Regions from separate parts of the Phyllobacterium sp. SL163 genome, predicted to be linked through region 4. Evidence: riboswitches for the same ligand, from Rfam matches in the RefSeq annotation. Region 4 holds a riboswitch; each other region holds the start of a gene.
The links. A riboswitch is a leader RNA that binds a small molecule or an ion and turns the genes downstream of it on or off. The one in region 4 is predicted to bind cobalamin.

Region 1: linked by a shared signal. The riboswitch ahead of bluB (5,6-dimethylbenzimidazole synthase) and the one ahead of ACP7B1_RS20020 (ABC transporter ATP-binding protein) in region 4 are both predicted to bind cobalamin.
Region 2: linked by a shared signal. The riboswitch ahead of cobU (bifunctional adenosylcobinamide kinase/adenosylcobinamide-phosphate guanylyltransferase) and the one ahead of ACP7B1_RS20020 (ABC transporter ATP-binding protein) in region 4 are both predicted to bind cobalamin.
Region 3: linked by a shared signal. The riboswitch ahead of ACP7B1_RS22505 (ribonucleoside-diphosphate reductase subunit alpha) and the one ahead of ACP7B1_RS20020 (ABC transporter ATP-binding protein) in region 4 are both predicted to bind cobalamin.

What each region holds. Positions count from the first base shown of each region.
Region 1 covers NZ_JAFCVE010000004.1:447,002-451,616, reverse strand. Annotated here, with positions in the region: gene ettA (energy-dependent translational throttle protein EttA) at 1-1,378, shown strand, start outside; gene ACP7B1_RS11940 (MOSC domain-containing protein) at 1,498-2,106, shown strand; cobalamin riboswitch at 2,133-2,308, shown strand; gene bluB (5,6-dimethylbenzimidazole synthase) at 2,376-3,128, shown strand; gene ACP7B1_RS11930 (DUF2293 domain-containing protein) at 3,061-3,378, opposite strand; gene ACP7B1_RS11925 (ArsR/SmtB family transcription factor) at 3,521-4,528, shown strand; gene metF (methylenetetrahydrofolate reductase [NAD(P)H]) at 4,528-4,615, shown strand, end outside.
Region 2 covers NZ_JAFCVE010000004.1:276,548-281,162, forward strand. Annotated here, with positions in the region: gene cobN (cobaltochelatase subunit CobN) at 1-621, opposite strand, end outside; gene cobW (cobalamin biosynthesis protein CobW) at 636-1,691, opposite strand; gene cobU (bifunctional adenosylcobinamide kinase/adenosylcobinamide-phosphate guanylyltransferase) at 1,696-2,220, opposite strand; cobalamin riboswitch at 2,384-2,617, opposite strand; gene ACP7B1_RS11145 (cobyric acid synthase) at 2,769-4,247, opposite strand; gene ACP7B1_RS11150 (isobutyryl-CoA dehydrogenase) at 4,367-4,615, shown strand, end outside.
Region 3 covers NZ_JAFCVE010000011.1:131,554-136,168, reverse strand. Annotated here, with positions in the region: gene ACP7B1_RS22505 (ribonucleoside-diphosphate reductase subunit alpha) at 1-2,177, opposite strand, end outside; cobalamin riboswitch at 2,286-2,496, opposite strand; gene ACP7B1_RS22500 (heme ABC transporter ATP-binding protein) at 2,547-3,338, opposite strand; gene ACP7B1_RS22495 (iron ABC transporter permease) at 3,341-4,462, opposite strand; gene ACP7B1_RS22490 (heme/hemin ABC transporter substrate-binding protein) at 4,459-4,615, opposite strand, start outside.
Region 4 covers NZ_JAFCVE010000009.1:97,578-102,192, reverse strand. Annotated here, with positions in the region: gene ACP7B1_RS20030 (FecCD family ABC transporter permease) at 1-290, opposite strand, end outside; gene ACP7B1_RS20025 (ABC transporter substrate-binding protein) at 324-1,271, opposite strand; gene ACP7B1_RS20020 (ABC transporter ATP-binding protein) at 1,271-2,077, opposite strand; cobalamin riboswitch at 2,397-2,609, opposite strand; gene ACP7B1_RS20015 (transglutaminase family protein) at 2,765-4,615, shown strand, end outside.

The sequences.
Region 1 (4,615 bases), on a different contig from region 4:
GGATGGCGTCGCGGACAAGAAGGCCGTTCTCGACCGCTACAACGAACTGATGATGAACTATTCCGACGAAACCGCCGATGAAGGCGCCAAGTTGCAGGATATCATCGACGCCAAGAACCTCTGGGATCTGGAATCCCAGGTGGAAATGGCCATGGAAGCGCTGCGCTGCCCGCCCGGTGATTCCGGCGTGGAAAAGCTGTCCGGTGGTGAGCGCCGCCGTGTGGCACTGTGCCGCCTGCTCCTCTCGCAGCCCGATCTTCTGCTCCTCGACGAGCCGACCAACCACCTTGACGCCGAAACCACCGCCTGGCTGGAAAAGCACCTGCGCGAATATGCCGGCTCCGTCCTGCTGATCACGCATGATCGCTACTTCCTCGACAATGTGACCGGCTGGATTCTCGAACTCGACCGCGGCCGCGGCATCCCCTACGAAGGCAATTACTCCGCCTATCTCGGTGCGAAGGCCAAGCGCATGCAGCAGGAAGGCCGCGAGGACGACTCGCGCCAGAAGGCTCTGGAGCGCGAGCGCGAGTGGATTTCCGCCAGCCCCAAGGCACGTCAGGCCAAGTCGAAAGCCCGCATCAAGGCCTATGACGCGCTGGTCGATGCCGCCAATGAACAGCGTCCCGGCGATGCGCAGATCATCATTCCGGCGGGCGAACGCCTCGGTCAGGTGGTTATCGAAGCAGAGAACCTTACCAAATCCTTCGGTGACCGCGTTCTCATCGAAAATCTGACCTTCAAGCTGCCGCCCGGCGGTATTGTCGGCATCATCGGTCCGAACGGTGCGGGTAAGACCACGCTGTTCAAGATGATCACCGGACAGGAAAAGCCGGATTCCGGCTCGATCCGCGTCGGTGAAACGGTTCATCTCGGTTACGTCGACCAGAGCCGCGATCACCTCGCGGCGGAGAAGAATGTCTGGGAAGAAATTTCCGGCGGCAATGAAATCATCAAGATCGGCAAGAACGAGATGAATTCGCGCGCCTATGTCTCGGCGTTCAACTTCAAGGGCGGTGACCAGCAGCAGAAGGTCGGCAATCTCTCCGGCGGTCAGCGTAACCGCGTGCATCTTGCCAAGATGCTGCAATCCGGCGGCAATGTCCTACTGCTCGACGAACCGACCAACGATCTTGACACCGAAACGCTTGCGGCTCTGGAAGACGCGCTGGAAAAATACGCCGGCTGCGCCGTTATCATCAGCCACGATCGCATGTTCCTCGACCGGCTGGCGACGCATATCCTGGCCTTCGAAGGCGACAGCCACGTCGAATGGTTCGAAGGCAACTTCCAGGACTATGAGAACGACAAGATCCGTCGTCTCGGACCGGACAGCGTCAATCCGAAGCGTCCGAGCTACAAGCCTCTGACACGCTGATGCGACCGGGAGGGCGGCAACGCCCTCCCATCACCAATTTTGACGTTTCCATCAGTGATATTGGCTGGTTTTAACAAGCAATTTTCCTAAGATGCGGCTGATTTCACCGGAGTGCCGTCATGACAGACCTTTTCGCAACCAGAACGGACATCCTTCCGGCCCGCAAGATTGTCGGACGGGTGAGCGGCCTGTTCCAGGCGCCGAAAGACAGTTTTGTCACCGCTGCCACGGACACGCTCGATCTCACCTTTGAAGGCATCCGCGGCGATTATCACGCGGGCCTGACGCGCCGGTCCGGCGGGCGCGAACCCTGGTACCCGCGCGGTACCGAAATGCGCAATGAGCGGCATATTTCCATTCTGGCGGTAGACGAACTCGAAGCCATTGCTAAGGCCATGGGTCTGGCGCACATCAAGCCCGAATGGATCGGCGCCAACATGGTTGTCGATGGCATTCCCTCGCTTTCCATGCTGCCGCCGCGCACATTGCTGTTCTTCGAAGGCGGCGTGACGCTGAAGGTCGACGGACAGAACGCGCCGTGCAAGGTCGCCGGACGCTCCATCGCCGAGCGGGCGCAGACCGCCGATCACACCGCGACGGCGCTTGACTTCGTCAAGGCGTCGAAGCGGCTGCGCGGCATCGTCGTCTGGGTTGAAGTGCCGGGAATCATCCGTTCCGGCGAAAAAATCGATGCGCGTCTGCCGGAGCAATGGATTTATCCCGGCTGATGCTTGCGTCCTTCGCCGATCTGTGGCGAATGGAATGCAGGTCCGGTGCCTGCATGCAGGAGAATCGGGAAGCCGGTGCAAATCCGGCACGTGCCCAACGCTGTATAGGGGATGGGCCGCGCAGATTGCCACGGGGAAACCCGGAAGGCGCGCGGTTCAGGTGAACCTCAGTCAGAAGACCGGCCGGACCGGATAGCCGAAACCGCATGGACAGCGGGGAGGTGTCTGGGGTCAGGGCAACCTGGTCCTCGCATTGTTGGGAGCAAACGATGCATGATTCTGCCTGTGGTCCCGTGGCCGCTGCCGATTTTTCCGCGGACGAGCGCGCCGCCGTCTACAAAGCCATCCATACCCGCCGCGATGTGCGCGACCAGTTCCTGCCAAGGCCCGTCGACGACGAGGTGCTGCTGCGGCTGCTCGATGCCGCCCATCACGCGCCGTCGGTGGGGTTCATGCAGCCGTGGAATTTCATTCTCATCCGCGATGCGGCGCGCAAGGCCGAGGTGCACCGGGCCTTTACCCGCGCCAATGCCGAAGCAAAGGCCATGTTCACCGACGAGCGGCAGGCGCTCTATGCATCGCTGAAGCTTGAGGGCATCGTGAAGGCGCCGGTCAATCTGTGCATCACCTGCGACCGGACACGCGGCGGCGATGTCGTTCTGGGGCGCACCCATAACCGGCAGATGGACGTCTACAGCACCGTCTGTGCCGTGCAGAACCTGTGGCTGGCGGCGCGGGCGGAAGGCATCGGCGTCGGCTGGGTCAGCATCTACCACGACCGGGACATGCGCCGCATTCTGGCCATCCCCGATCATGTCGAGATCATCGCCTATCTCTGCATCGGCTATGTCGACCAGCTCTACGATCAGCCGGAGCTGCAAAAGCGCGGCTGGCGCGAACGGCTGCCGCTGGACCAGCTCATCTATGAAGATCAGTGGAATGCCGGCGCCGAAGTCAGCTCGGGTCGTCCTCGTCCGGATCCAGCAGCCGCGTCGCCCGCCATTCCGTCAATTTCCGGTTGATGGCTTCGAGCACGAAGAACCGGGCCGACTCCTTGTCGTAGCCCTCGTCGCGTAGCGCATCGTAATCCGTGTGCTGATGGCGGACGTGGGCGACCGTGGCCAGCCACACCGCAATGGGTGGCGGCAGGCTTTTCATGTGCGGTGCTGTGGCGGCGGCGCGTATGGGCTCGGAATCCGAATAGGGCACGGCCGGCAAAAGCAGCGTCAGCGCCTTGCCGATAGCCCTTTGGCGGTTGGTTCCTGAACTCATTGCACTCTCTTCCCGCCGATTCGCTGATCGATATACCAGCCTATTTCAGACGCGACGAAATTTGCCGTCAACGGAAAAACAAAACTTGCCAAATCTGTATTTCTCACATAAACATATCTTTATATCTTTTGAGGATACCTTGATGGACAAACGTGATCTCAATCTTGACCTGATGGTCGATACGCTGAAGGCAGCGGCGGAACCCAGCCGCCTGCGCATTCTGGCGCTGTTGTCCCGGGGGGATCTGACGGTTTCCGATCTGACCTCCATCCTCGGGCAGTCGCAGCCGCGCGTCTCCCGCCATCTCAAGCTGCTGTTCGAAGCCAATCTGATCAACCGTTATCAGGAGGGCTCCTGGGCCTATTTCCGCCTCGCTGAATCCCTGGTGGTTGGCGATATCGCCCGGATCCTGCTCGATCGTCTTGATGTGTCCGATCCGTTGCTGGAGCGTGATATCGAGCGGCTCGGCTCGGTGAAGCTGCAGCGCCGCGAGCGGGCCGCTGCCTATTTCAGTGCCAATGCCACCAGCTGGGACGCTATCCGTTCGCTGCATGTGCCGGATGGCGCGGTGGAAGCCGCGCTGACGAAGATCATCGGGCGCACGCCGTTCCAAGCGATGCTTGACGTGGGCACCGGCACCGGCCGTCTTCTCGAACTGTTTGCCCCGCTTTACGTACGCGGCGTCGGCATCGATATCAATCGCGACATGCTGACCATTGCCCGCTCCAATCTCGACCGGTCCGGCATCACCAATGCGCAGGTCCGCCAGGGCGATGTCTATTCGCTGCCGGTTGACCGGGAGTCCTTCGATCTGGTGACCGTTCATCAGGTGCTGCACTTCCTCGACAATCCTGCCGAGGCCATCCGCGAGGCCGCACGCGCCTTGCGTGCGGGCGGGCGCATGCTGATCGTCGATTTCGCCCCGCACGATCTTGAATTCCTGCGGGACAGCCATGCGCATATACGGCTTGGCTTCAACGACAACCAGATGCGTGACTGGCTGACCGAGGCCGGGCTGGCGCTGGAAAACAGCATCGAACTCGAACCAAAAGACAAAGACAAACTGACCGTCAAACTGTGGTTGGCACGCGACCCACGCCTGCTGATCGCTGATCCCGCTTTAACCTCCCGCGTAACGGAGAGTGTCTGATGAGCTTTTTCCGCCAATCCCGCCGTGCCGACCTTGGAACCAATATCAAGGTTTCCTTTGAATTCTTCCCGCCGAAGACCGAGGTGA
Region 2 (4,615 bases), on a different contig from region 4:
CCGGTAGAAGCAGATGGCAACGACAGGCGCCCCTTCGATCCAGTCATGGCGCATCTGTTCCAGCGAAGGTGCTGAGTTGCCGGGCCACCACAACCCCGCCTTGAGCAGGGGCGCGGCCTCCTGCGGCTTCTCGCCGGAAGAAATCAGCGCCGCGCAATAATCGAGGAAACGCTGGGCATTCTGCGCCCCGCCCTCCAGCAGATAATGCCAGAGCGCATCGCGGTCAGGCCGGGCGACGGTTGAAAACCGGTCGAGCCCCGGATCGGGCTTGTCGTCTCCCGGCAACACCGCGAGCTGCACCTTGTGGTTGACCGCGCAGGCATGCAGCGCTTCGAGGCCATAGGGCCAGTAGCTCTCGCCGCCGATCACCCGCACAACGATCAGCCTGGCATGGCGCGCCGTCCGCTCAACATAGGCATCGACCGACATCGGGTGTGACAGGCTCATCATATTGGCGAGGCGCAGCGAAACCGCACCATCGCCCTGCCGCCGTGCGGCGGCAAGGCTCGCCAGTTCCGTATCGGCGGCGGACAGAAACAACACATCTCCCGGCGTCTGGCCGAGGTCGATGGCCTCGGTGCCTTCAGCGATGGTGCCTTTCTGGGCAAGCAGGAGATGCATTCAGTATCCTATCGTCAGGCAGCAGCAGCGGCGGTTAGCGCCGATGTGATGGCGTCATTGTCGATGTCGTGCAGTCCGATGACGACGAGACGGGTCTGCCGCTCTTCACCGGGGTTCCACGCACGGTCGAAGTAATGTTCGATGCGCGTGCCGACGGCCTGCACCACCAGCCGCATCGGCTTGCCGGGAACATCGGCAAAGCCTTTCAGGCGCAGGATATCGTGATCGGCAATCACGGCCTTCAGCTTCTCGACAAAGTTTTTGGGTTCGGCCACCGGACCAAGCCCGACAACAAAGCTTTCGAACTCGTCATGGTCGTGCTCTTCGCCCGCTTCATGGTCCATTTCATGGTGCGACTTGCGGTTGGCAATGTCCTCTTCGGTGCCGACGCCGAGACCGAGCAGCAGTTCATTGCTGAGCTTGCCGAAGCTGGCCGACACCATGTTGAGCGAACGCGACGAACGGCTCTGCACATCGCCGCGCACGCCGTCGAGCTGCTTGTCGCTGATCAGGTCGCTCTTGTTCAGGACGATCAGGTCGGCGGCACGGATCTGGTCCTCGAACAGTTCTTCAAGCGGGCTGTCATGGTCGAGCGATTCGTCCTGGATGCGCTGGGCATCCACCTTGTCGTGGTCATCGGCAAAGCGGCCTTCGGACACGGCGGAAGCGTCGATCACGGTAACGACACCGTCAACCGTCACCTGCGTCTTGATCTCCGGCCAGTTGAAGGCTGCAACCAGAGGCTGCGGCAGCGCGAGGCCCGAGGTCTCGATGACGATATGGTCCGGACGGTCCGGACGGTCGAGCAGCTTGGTCATGGTCGGGATGAAATCATCGGCAACGGTGCAGCAGATGCAGCCATTGTTCAATTCGATCACATCCTCGTCCCGGCAGGCTTCGATGCCGCAGCCCTTCAGCAGGCCGCCGTCGACACCGAGATCGCCAAACTCGTTGATGATGAGCGCAATGCGCTTGCCATTGGCATTTTCGAGCAGATTGCGGATCATCGTGGTTTTGCCCGAACCGAGAAAACCGGTGATGACCGTTGCTGGAATCTTCTGACCCTGCATATTCCTATCCCTTCATGGTGAGCGGCAGCCCGGCTGCCACGAAATAGACTGTCGCCGCGGCCTGCGCCACGGCCTGATGGAGACGTCCGGCATGGTCGCGAAAATCGCGCGCCATGCGGTTCTCCGGTACAATGCCGAGACCCACTTCGTTCGAAACCAGAACGATCGAGCCTTGAAGTTTCGGCAGCGCCTGCACGAGCTGCCGTGTCTCGGCGGTGATATCGCGCTCGGCCATCATCAGATTGGTCAGCCAGAGCGTCAGGCAATCGACGAGGATCGCTTTTCCCTCGGCTGCAACCCCCTGCAGGGTATCCACCAGATCGAGCGGCTCTTCGATGGTGTGCCAGGATGAACCGCGCTGCGCCTTGTGCAGGTCGATGCGGACAGACATTTCCTCGTCCCAGGACCTGCCGGTTGCGAGATAAACGGGCTCAAGGCCGGAAGCCATGATCAGGCCTTCGGCAAAGCTGGACTTGCCCGAGCGGGCACCGCCGAGAATGAAGGTCACGCCGTGATTCAGCTGGGGCATCGCCGTCACTGCAATCGCGATGATCCGTCAGGTACGATCAAGCGGAATGCGGGCGGGGAAACGAGCGCGTATACAATGCGAGCAGCCATAACAACCTCCGTGCTGGGCCTGAAGGGACACGACCCTTCGGTTCTTGGGCAGGATTACCCCCGAGCGCTTCCTGGGAAACGCTCTATGACTGGCAGGTCTCCTGGCTCGCGGGTCACAGGATGAATGCCGCCTTCCCGGTTTCCCAGTGGCTGCCGTCTGCATATGCGTCAGGCTTTGCATTGATCCTCGCCGCTCTACAGTCGCGGGGTCGGCTGCGGTGAGGTCGCCCTTGAGGGTACGACCGTCGCATTCCCTTTTGATCCCTTGGCCTTTGGCCAATATGGGAACCAATCATGGCTGGGACGTTATTCACCCCCCACGGGAAATGTCAATGGAATCCGCACGGTTTGCCCAGGGAGTAGTGGGTGGTTCGACAAGCTCACCATGAGGGAGGTTGAGGATTGCAGGGAGCCTGTTCTGCAATCTCCGCGATTAGCATTGCAGCCCACCCATCCCCCTCATGGTGAGCTTGTCGAACCACGCAACGCGGCACATGCAAGCAGCGCATCCACATCCAGCACTGTTTCAAGCTCGGCGGCGATACTATCCAGCGCGGCGTCCACCCCGGCCTTGTAGTCGAATGCTTCAGCGGCAATGCCCATCGTGCCCAGCAGCGCGGCGCGAAACCGGTCCGCCCCGAAAAGCCCGTGCAGATAGGTGCCGAAAACCTTGCCGTCCGCCGATATGGCACCGTCGTCGACGCCGTTGATGCGCACGGCCGGGCGCGAACAGTCCGGGCCGGTCGTCCGGCCCAGATGAATCTCGTAGCCATCGAGCGGCAGGTTAAACGGCAGCGATTGCGCCGCCACATTGCGCACGGTCTTTTCCGGCTCCATCACCGTATCGATATCGAGATGCCCGAGCCCTGCCGTCTCCGTCACGCTGCCCTCGATGCCGTCGGGATCGCGCACGGTTCTGCCCAGCATCTGGAAACCGCCGCAGATGCCGATGATATGGCCGCCGCGCCGCCGGTGCAGGTCGAGATCCCTGTCCCAGCCATTCTCGCGGAAGCGCAGGAGGTCGCCGATGGTGGATTTGGACCCCGGAATGATGACCAGTCCCGCATCGGCAGGCAGCCGCTCGCCGCTGCGCACCATCACCACATCCACCTGCGGTTCGGCCATCAGCGGGTCGAGATCGTCGAAATTGGCGATGCGGTCGAGCACCGGCACGGCGATCTTCAGCGCCCGGCCCTCGCCCTTCACCAGACGCTCCAGCACGACGGAATCCTCGGCTGGCAGCCGCGCCGCATCCTTCAGCCACGGCACCACGCCGAATGACGGCCAGCCGGTGAACTGCGTTATGGCTTTCAGTCCGTCATCGAACAGCGAGACGTCGCCGCGAAACTTGTTGATGATATAGCCGGCGATCATCTCCCGGTCTTCCCGCTGCAGGATCGCATGGGTGCCGACGAGCGAGGCGATCACCCCGCCGCGATCGATATCGCCGACCAGAACGACAGGCACGTTGGCGCGGATGGCAAAGCCCATATTGGCGATATCGCCCGCCCGCAGGTTGATTTCAGCGGGAGACCCCGCCCCCTCGACGATGACCAGATCGGCACCTTCACGGACGATGTCCCACGACGCCATGACCGCATCGAGCAGCTGCGCCTTGAATGTCTGGTAATCACGGCCTTTGGCCTGGCCCCAGACTTTGCCCTGCACGATGATCTGGCTGCCGGTCTCCGACTGCGGTTTCAAGAGCACCGGGTTCATATGTACCGAGGATGGCACGCCGCAGGCGACGGCCTGCAGCCACTGCGCCCGCCCGATCTCGCCGCCATCGTCGCTCACCGCCGCATTGTTCGACATGTTCTGCGGTTTGAACGGCCGGACCTTCAATCCGCGGTTGCGCGCAAGCCGGCAAAGTCCGGCCACCAGGACGGATTTACCAACATCTGACCCTGTTCCCTGCAACATGATTGCGTGCGTCATGGGCTTTGAGTAGCGGATATGTCTTTCTCTTCCTAGCCCCCGGCAAAACCTATCTGAATCGTTGCGCGGCCCCGCGCTTGCGATAGAGTGGAAATCAAGAGGAATACAGGGAGGTTATCATGGATGCGGTCGTTGATACGGCGTCCGGCCAGTTCGAACTCAACGAGGATCAGCTGGCGATTCAGGACATGGCGCGCGCCTTCGCGGCGGACCGCGTGGCACCGAACGCGCTGGCCTGGGACCGGGACAAGCATTTTCCCGCCGATGTGATTCGCGAGACCGGCCCGCTCGGCATGGGCGGCATCTACACCAAGGAAGAATTCGGCGGTTCGGGACTGAAACGCCTTGATGCGGTGCTGATCTTCGAA
Region 3 (4,615 bases), on a different contig from region 4:
TCGATGGAATCGATCGGAAGAATGCCTTTTGACCAGAGCGAGCCGTTGAAGCTCGGATAGCTGCCACGTTCACTGGCGAGGTCAACCGATGCCGAAATGGCGTGATAGGAAATGGCTTCCATGCTGATATCGGCAAAAGCCACGGCTTCGTTGGAGGCATAGGGAATACGCAATGCCTGCAACGCATCCTGGAAGCCCATCAAGCCGAGACCGACCGGACGGTGACGCAGGTTGGAATGGCGCGCTTCCGGGATGGTGTAGAAGTTGATGTCGATGACATTGTCGAGCATGCGCATGGCCGTTGCCACAGTGCGCGTCAGACGCTCAAGGTCGAGGCCTTCGGCTGCAATGTGATTGGCAAGGTTGATCGAGCCGAGGTTGCACACCGCAACTTCATCCTTCGATGTGTTGAGGGTAATCTCGGTGCACAGGTTCGACGAGTGCACCACGCCGACATGACCCTGCGGCGAGCGGATATTGCAGGGGTCCTTGAATGTGACCCATGGGTGGCCCGTCTCGAACAGCATCGTCAAAATCCGGCGCCAGAGATCCAGAGCCCGCACGGTGCGGAAGACACGGATTTCCCCGCGTGCAGCCTTGGCTTCATAAGCCTCGTAGGCAATTTTGAAGTCAGCGCCGTAGAGATCATGCAGATCCGGTGTCTCGTCGGGTGAGAACAGGGTCCATGGCTCGTCCTTTTCCACGCGGCTTATGAACAGATCAGGCACCCAGTTGGCCGTGTTCATGTCATGGGTGCGGCGGCGGTCGTCACCGGTATTCTTGCGCAGATCGAGAAACTCCTCGATGTCGACATGCCAAGTCTCGAGATAGGCGCAGACGGCGCCCTTGCGCTTGCCGCCCTGATTGACCGCGATGGCCGTATCGTTGGCCACTTTCAGGAACGGTACGACGCCCTGGCTTTCGCCGTTGGTTCCCTTGATATGGGCGCCAAGACCGCGCACGGGCGTCCAGTCATTGCCGAGACCGCCGGAATATTTTGCCAGAAGCGCGTTGTCCTTCACCGCCTTGAAGATGCCGTCGAGATCGTCGGCGACGGTGGTCAGGAAGCAGGAGGACAGTTGTGGGCGCAGCGTGCCCGAATTGAACAAGGTTGGAGTCGAAGCCATGAAGTCGAACGACGACAGCAGGTCGTAGAATTCGATGGCGCGCGCTTCCCGGTCGATCTCACGGGTGGCGAGGCCCATGGCAACGCGCATCAGGAAGGCCTGCGGCAATTCGAACCGGATACCGCGTGTCTGCTGGAGATAACGATCATACAAAGTCTGCAGGCCGAGATACTGGAACTGCAGGTCGCGTTCCGGCTTCAGGGCTGCTGATATTTTCCGCAGGTCGAAGCGGGCAAGTTCAGGATCGAGCAGTTCCGCTTCAATCCCAGCCTTCACATAGGCGGGGAAATAATCGGCATAGCGCTCCGCCATTTCATGCTGGGTCGCCTGTTCGGGCCTGCCGAAGACAAAGCTCAAGGCTTCGCGGCGCAGCTTGTCCAGAAGCAGCCGGGCAGTGACAAAGGAATAGTTCGGTTCGGTTTCAACGAGTGTGCGTGCAGCCAGAATGGGCGCAAGCGACAGTTCGTCGAGGGTGATACCGTCATAGAGATTGCGCTGGGTTTCGCTGAGGATCGGCGTGGCGCTGACCCCGTCAAGTCCTTCGCAGGCTTCATCGATGATTCGGGCGAGGCGCGCCGCATCGAGCGGTGCCCTGGTCCCATCAAGCAGGGTGACGCTGAGGGACGGGCCGGTTTCGGCCACGGGTTCCACCAGCTTCGCCCGTTCTCGCGCGCGTTCTTCCCGGTAGAGCACGTAAGCACGCGCAACCTTGTGGTTTTCGCTGCGCATGAGGGCAAGTTCGACCTGGTCCTGCACGTCTTCAATGTGAAACAGACGGCCTTCGCTGCTGCGGCGCTTCAATGTTGTCACGATGTCGGCGGTCAAGCCTTCGACGACATCATGCACACGGCGCGAACCGGCAGCGACATTGCCTTCGACGGCGAGGAAGGCTTTGGTGAGAGCAACGGTGATTTTCAGCGGATCGAACGGTGTGACCGAGCCATTGCGCCGAATGACGCGGTAGCCGGGCTCGCTGGATGATGGCTGCAGTTCGGCAGGACGAACCGGCGACTGACCGTCGGCGCGGGTGGTTTGAAGAGAAAGAGACATATGCTTATACCCCAAATGTTGGGGGCAAAGGTCGAGCGCACGCGTGCAAGAATCCGGTCAGCTTGCGGCCGACCATTGCAAGCGACACACCGGGACACCCCGCCCGTGGACGTTCATCATGTCATGGCAGGTCTCCTGGCTCACAGGTCGGCGCTGGTGTCGGCCTTCCCGAAGCTGGGCTTCAGTGGCATTGTCGACAACAACTCGCTGTTTACAGTTGCGGGGGCAGCGCCGGCATCAATGTCCAGGACATTTCACCGGCTTCCCTCTTAGCTCCCGGTCTTGCGACTCGGAGAGAACCATAACATCTATATTTAGTATCAATTCGCCATTTTTAGTCAATAGGTAGATGGCGACAGCTTCGCATGCTCAGAGCACTGCGGATTGCGGCAAGACGAACGGCACGGATTTTCCGGGCAGCCCGCCGACCTTGAGCGCACATTCATAGACGCGCAGGATGCGGTCATCGGTCAAGACTTCCATGGGGGTACCCACAGAATCGGCCCTTCCCCTGTGCATGACCACGACGCGGTCGGCAAACATGGAGGTCAGGTTGAGATCATGCAGGATCGCGATGACCCCGCCACCGCGATCGGCAAAATCGCGGGCAATCTGCATGATGATCAGCTGATGTTTGATATCGAGGCTTGACACCGGCTCATCAAGAAAGAGAAAGCGGGGCTGGCCGTCCAGCACCGGCTGCCAGACCTGGCAGAGGACGCGCGCCAGTTGCACCCGCTGCTGCTCGCCGCCAGAGAGTTCCTGATAGAACCGCCCGCCGAAACCCGCGAGGTCAACGTGCTCAAGCGCTTCATCGGGCAGTGTGTCCACGTTGTGGCGCGAAGCACCGGAGCGACCGCTGGTCATGCCCAGCTTGACGATCTCACGCACGGTAAACGGGAAGGACAGTGAGGTGGATTGCGGCAGGATCGCCCGCATGGTTGCCATCTGCCAGAGCTTCAGCCGGTTGATCGGCGTGCCGTTGATGCTGATGACGCCCTCATGCGGCAGATCACCGGAGAGTGCACGCATCAGGGTCGTTTTGCCTGACCCATTGGGTCCGACGATAACTGTGAATGCGCCTGCCTCAGCATCAAAGGATATGTTCTCGACGATTCTGTTTCGGCCGAGGGACACGGAGACATTGGAAACACGGATCATGATCAGAGGTCCAGAATGCCGCGGCGACGCAGCAATATCCACAGGAAGAAGGGTGCGCCAACGGCTGCCGTGACGATGCCAATCGGCAGTTCCGATGGCGCAACAATCGTTCGGCTGACCGCATCGGCAATCAGAAGGAGGCAGGCGCCAAGGAGAGCGGCGGCCGGCAGGAGATAGCGATGATCGGGGCCGATCACGAGGCGCAGCAGATGCGGAACGACGACGCCGACAAAGCCGATGCCACCGCTCACCGCAACCGATGCGCCGGTGGCGGCAGCGACGGTGACAATGGCGATGCGTTTGAAGCGCTGTACCGGAATGCCGAGATGGCTCGCCGATGCTTCCCCGAGGGCGAGCCCGTTGAGGCCGCGGGCGAGGAATGGTGAAATGACGAGGGCGAGCGCAATGAGCGGGCCTGATGCGGCGATCTTGACCCAATTGGCTCCCGCCAGCGATCCCAGCCCCCAGAATGTCAGGTCGCGCAACTGTTTGTCGTCGGCGACATAGACCAGGACACCGATATAGGCGGCGGCCATGGCGCCGAGCGCAATACCGGCGAGCAGCATCGTGGCGATGGACGTTTGCCCGCGCCGCGTCGCGACGTGGTAGAGGATGAGCGTGAAGATGAGGGCGCCGAAGAAAGCGGCGAGCGGCAAGGCATAGAGACTGAACAGAGCGATCACCGGGGCGAGGAAGGTTCCGCCGAGAACGATGATGCTGACCGCGCCAAGCCCGGCGCCCGCCGAGACGCCGACAATGCCGGGGTCAGCCAGCGGATTGCGGAACAATCCCTGCATGACTGCACCCGATACGGCAAGGGACGCGCCGATCAGCGCGCCGAGAATGACGCGGGGCAAGCGGATATCGTAAATGATGATGCGATCACGGACGGAGAGCGCATTGTCCGTGATATCGGATCCGGCAATCAGGGACTTCACGACGGAGAGGACCGATGCATCGGATGCACCAAAGGCGAGGCTGAAAAGGACTGTGGCAACGAGCGCGACGCACAGGCAAGCAATGACCATGCGCGCAAACACTGACCGGTCACCATCCGGGCGCAGTCTGCTGCCGCCCTGTGCGGAAGCAAGGACGGCAGGTTTTCTCAAGACGGTCTCACTCATTTGCCGAGTTCGTTGCCGTAAATGGCTTCGGCCAGCTCGTGAATTGCCTTGGGCGCACGCGGCCCGAAGCCCAGCAGATACTGACCGCTCATGCGGATGATCTTCTTGTCTTTGCCGGCGGGCGTCGCGGCGATCGCCGCATTGGCAAGAAGG
Region 4 (4,615 bases):
GCCGCCGCACCATTGGAAAGGCCGAACAGGAACGGATCGGCGAGATCGTTGCGGGTAACGGTCTGCAGCAGCGCGCCGATAATGCCGAGCCCCGCGCCGACGCAGATCGCAAGGATGACCCGCGGCAGGCGCAGATCGACGATGATCTTGCCGACCGGGCCATTGACGACGGTATCGGAGAGACCGGCGGCATGGGCGAGGGCGCGCAGGACATCGCCGAGCGGAATGACCGTTGCCCCATAGGCAATCGACACGAGGGCGAGGGCCAGAATGGCCATCACCCCAGTCATCAGTGTCAGATGCTGACGGAAAGGCAGATGCACTCAGAATGCTTCCGGATGCATGGCCTTGGCCATCTTGGCGATGGCCTCGATATTGGCCGGTCCGGGCGTCAGTTCCGCATAGCGCAGGGCGACGAAGCGGTTGTTTTTGACCGCATCGGTTTCCTTCATTGCCGGATGGGATTTGAGGAAGTCGAGCAGCTTCTGGTAACCCGCATCATCCTGATAATCGAGGAGGACGAGGAATTCCGGATTGCGCGTCGCCACGGTTTCCCACGAAGTAGTGCCCCAGCTGGTGTCGAGATCGGTCATGATGTTGGTGCCGCCGGCTTCGCTGATCATCGCTGTCGGAATGGCAAACTTGCCTGCCGTAAACGGCTTGTCCTCGCCGGAATCATAGAGGAAGACGCGGGTGCCGCTCTTGTCACCGATCTTGGTCTTGATCGCGGCAAGTTCTGTCTTCCAGCCGCTGACGAGTTTATTTGCCTCATCTTCCTTGCCGAAGATTTTGCCGAGCTTTTCCATGTCGCCATAGAGCAGGTCCATGGTGGCGGCGGGCCGGGACTTGTCGAGATGAACGCAGCTTTCGGTCAGTTCAAGCGTCTTGATGCCATGCGGCGCAAGCGTGTCGGGGGTGACTTCACCGCCCGGCTTCATGCCGTAATTCCAGCCGGCGAAGAAGAAATCCGGTTCCGCCGCAATGAGATTTTCAAGGGTCGGATATTTCGGCGCAAGCTCGGGAATGGCGCCCAGCTGCTTCTTGAAGGCGTCGTCGAGCTTGTACCAGCCGGTAATGCCCGAAACCCCGACCATCGAGGATTGCAGGTGCAGGGCGAAGGCCATTTCGCTCATGTTGATGTCCTGGATGACCGCGCGCTTTGGCGCGGCCTCGAAGGTGACGGGCTTGCCGCAACTGTCGACCGTCACGGGAAACGCCCATGCGGGGGCGGACAGCGCCGATAAGGCGAGGGCGAGCAGCATTCTTTTCATCAAATTCTCCGTAGCTGAGCAGTTTGTTTTGTGGTTGGTCCGGGTGCTTCGAACACCATGAGGTCGCGATCCTGCGAGGGATGGCGCAGGCGCAGCACATCGAGATCGAAGACATCGCTGACGATGCGCGGCGTCAGCGTTTCGTCGGGCGTGCCGGCGGCGACGAGCTGGGCGGCATGCATGACGGCGACGTGGGTGGCAAACGGCGCCACCAGCGGCAGGTCGTGCAGGACCGCGATGGTTGTCACATCGAGACCGGCGACCAGCGCCAGCAATTCGCTGCGCGCTTTCGGGTCGAGGTGATTGGTGGGTTCGTCGAGAAACAGAATATCCGGCTGCTGGGCGATGGCGCGCGCCAGCTGCACGCGCTGCCTTTCGCCGCCGGAGAGCGAGCCGATGGGACGGCGCGAAAACGCGGCGATCCCGGCGCGGAGCAGGGCTTCCGTCACGATATCCCGGTCTTTCGCCTTGGTTAGGGTGCCCGTGTGCGGGATGCGGCCAAGGGATACATAATCGTCCACCAGCAATTGCGGGTCCGGCATGTCGGTCTGGCCGACGAAGGCAAATCTCCTGGCCCGTTCCTTCGGCGGCAGCCGGTCTATTGCCGTACCGTCGAGATGGACGTTGCCGGAGGAGGGGCGCAGCAGCCCGGCCAGCATGCGCAAAAGCGTGGATTTCCCGGCGCCATTCGGCCCGATGATGGCAAGACGCGCGCCGCGCACGATGTCGAGCGATACCTCATCCACCAGCGTCTGGCCGGCTGTGCGGAACGTCACCTCGTCGGCACGCAGGGCGACATGGCTCATGGGCGGATATCCGTGACTGCAGGCAAGGCACATGGTGTCAAATCCCAACCGGTAAACGTCGTCGCGTCATCGCGGACGCGTCGTTCTCGTATAGTAACGTTATAACATTAGTCAATGCCCGATATGTCATAGCTGCCCCGGCCGCGGCTGGCCGCCGGCGGTCTTGCACGGGGTGCAGAGGATAATCAGGTGGTCGGGTCTTGGCGTGGTCATGCCGGTGCCTTGCCTTGTGGACAAAGGTTAGGGGAACGCGGCCAATGCACCATCGCGACAATGCGGGAGAGGACATCGCATCGCTCCCGGCACACCCCGTCCGGTTCGAATTGTAGATGAGATGGCAGGTCTCCTGGCTCGCGGGTCTCAGCTTCGCCTTGCCTTCCCGACCTTCCGGTCAGTGGCACGTCAGGCATCGCTCACCGCTTACAGTTGCGGGGGCAGCCACGGTCTCGGTCCCTTTTGGGTACGCCTCACCGTGTTCCCTTTTCATCTCCCGCGTTGTCGTGCGGAAGAAACCATCGGCGCGGATGCTATGCGTCCAGCCGCGCAGTTGCAAGCACGTTTATGCGGCAATTTTTGCGGCTGCCAAAATTTTTGGCAAATGAAATATTTCAATTGGCCGGTAACTCGTTAGAGTGCGGGGAGCATTTGTGGAACCGCGGTTTTTTTGAATCAGACTTTTGAGGCGATATGGCAATTCACGCAGCAGTCTATCATCTGACGCATTACCGGTATGACCGGCCCATCATGCTCGGGCCGCAGATCATCCGGCTCCAGCCGGCACCCCATTCCCGGACAAAAGTTCTCAGCCATTCCCTGAAAGTCAGTCCGGCCAATCATTTCGTCAACCTGCAGCAGGATCCTTACGGCAATTTCCTCGCCCGCTTCGTCTTTCCCGAACCGGTGACGGAGCTGAAGATCGAGGTCGATCTCGTCGCTGATATGACCGTCTACAATCCATTTGATTTCTTCGTTGAACCGGTCGCCGAGACCTGGCCGTTCAGCTATCCCGAAGAGATCAGCGACGACCTGTCGATCTATATGAAGCCGGAATCGGCAGGACCGCTGGTTTCGGCTTTCCTTGCAACCATCGATCGCAGCCCGACGAACACGGTGAATTTCGTCGTCGATCTCAACGCACGTATCCAGCGCGAGATCGGCTATGTTATCCGCATGGAAACCGGGGTTCAGGAGCCGGACGCCACCTTGAACCTGCGCTCGGGATCGTGCCGGGATTCAAGCTGGCTGCTGGTGCAGGTCCTGCGCAATCTCGGTTTTGCTGCACGGTTCGTCTCCGGCTATCTCATCCAGCTGAAGCCTGATCTTGTCGCCATCGATGGTCCCGCCGGAACGGACAAGGATTTCACCGATCTGCATGCCTGGTGCGAAGTCTATCTGCCGGGGGCGGGCTGGATCGGTCTCGACCCCACCTCCGGGCTTCTGACCGGCGAAAGCCACGTACCGCTTGCCGCCACCCCGCACTATCGCAACGCTGCACCGATTTCCGGCATGGCGGAATTCGCCAATGTGGAATTCGGTTTCGATATGCGGGTGACGCGTGTGTCCGAGCACCCGCGCATCACCAAGCCGTTTTCCGACGAATCCTGGAATGCGCTCGATGCGCTCGGCGAAAAGGTCGACGCGATCCTGAACGAACGGGATGTGCGCCTGACCATGGGCGGCGAGCCCACATTCGTGTCCATCGATGATTTCGAATCGGGCGAATGGAACACCGATGCGGTCGGGCCGACCAAGCGCGAAAAGGCCGACAAACTGATCCGGCGATTGCGTGAGCGTTTTGCGCCGGGCGGTTTTCTGCATTACGGGCAGGGCAAGTGGTATCCGGGCGAAAGCCTGCCGCGCTGGACGTTCTCGCTTTACTGGCGCAAGGACGGCAAGCCGATCTGGGTCAACCCCGATCTGATCGCGCCCGAGAACGGCAAGGCTGACGTCAAGCCGGAAGATGCCGGGAAGCTGCTCGTCGCGTTGGCGCAGGAGCTCGGTGTTGAAGAAGAGATGGTGGCGCCCGCCTATGAAGATCCGGCGGAATGGATCATCAAGGAGGGCAATCTTCCCGACAATGTCGATCCGTCCAACTCCAGGCTGAAAGACCCGGAAGAGCGCAGCCGCATCGCCCGGGTTTTCGAGCGGGGCCTGACCGAGCCGAGCGGTTTTGTCCTGCCGGTGCAGCGCTGGAACAGCCAGGCCTCCGGCCCGCGCTGGCGCAGCGAAAAATGGAAGACGCGGCGCGGCAAGCTGTTCCTGGTGCCGGGCGATTCGCCCGTCGGATACCGCCTTCCGCTCGGCGCCCTGCCGCATGTTCCGGCCTCGGACTATCCCTATATCGTGCCGGTCGATCCGTCGGTGGATCGCGGGGCGCTTCCCGACCCAGCACCGCAGGCGCGTGAGAACATCCTGGCGGTTGCCTCTTTCACCGCGGACGAAGGCAACCAGCAGGAGCGGGTCGAGCAGGAACTGGGGGAAATCGGCGGGGCCGTGCGCACCGCCATATCGGTCGAGCCGCGGGACGGGCGCCTCAGC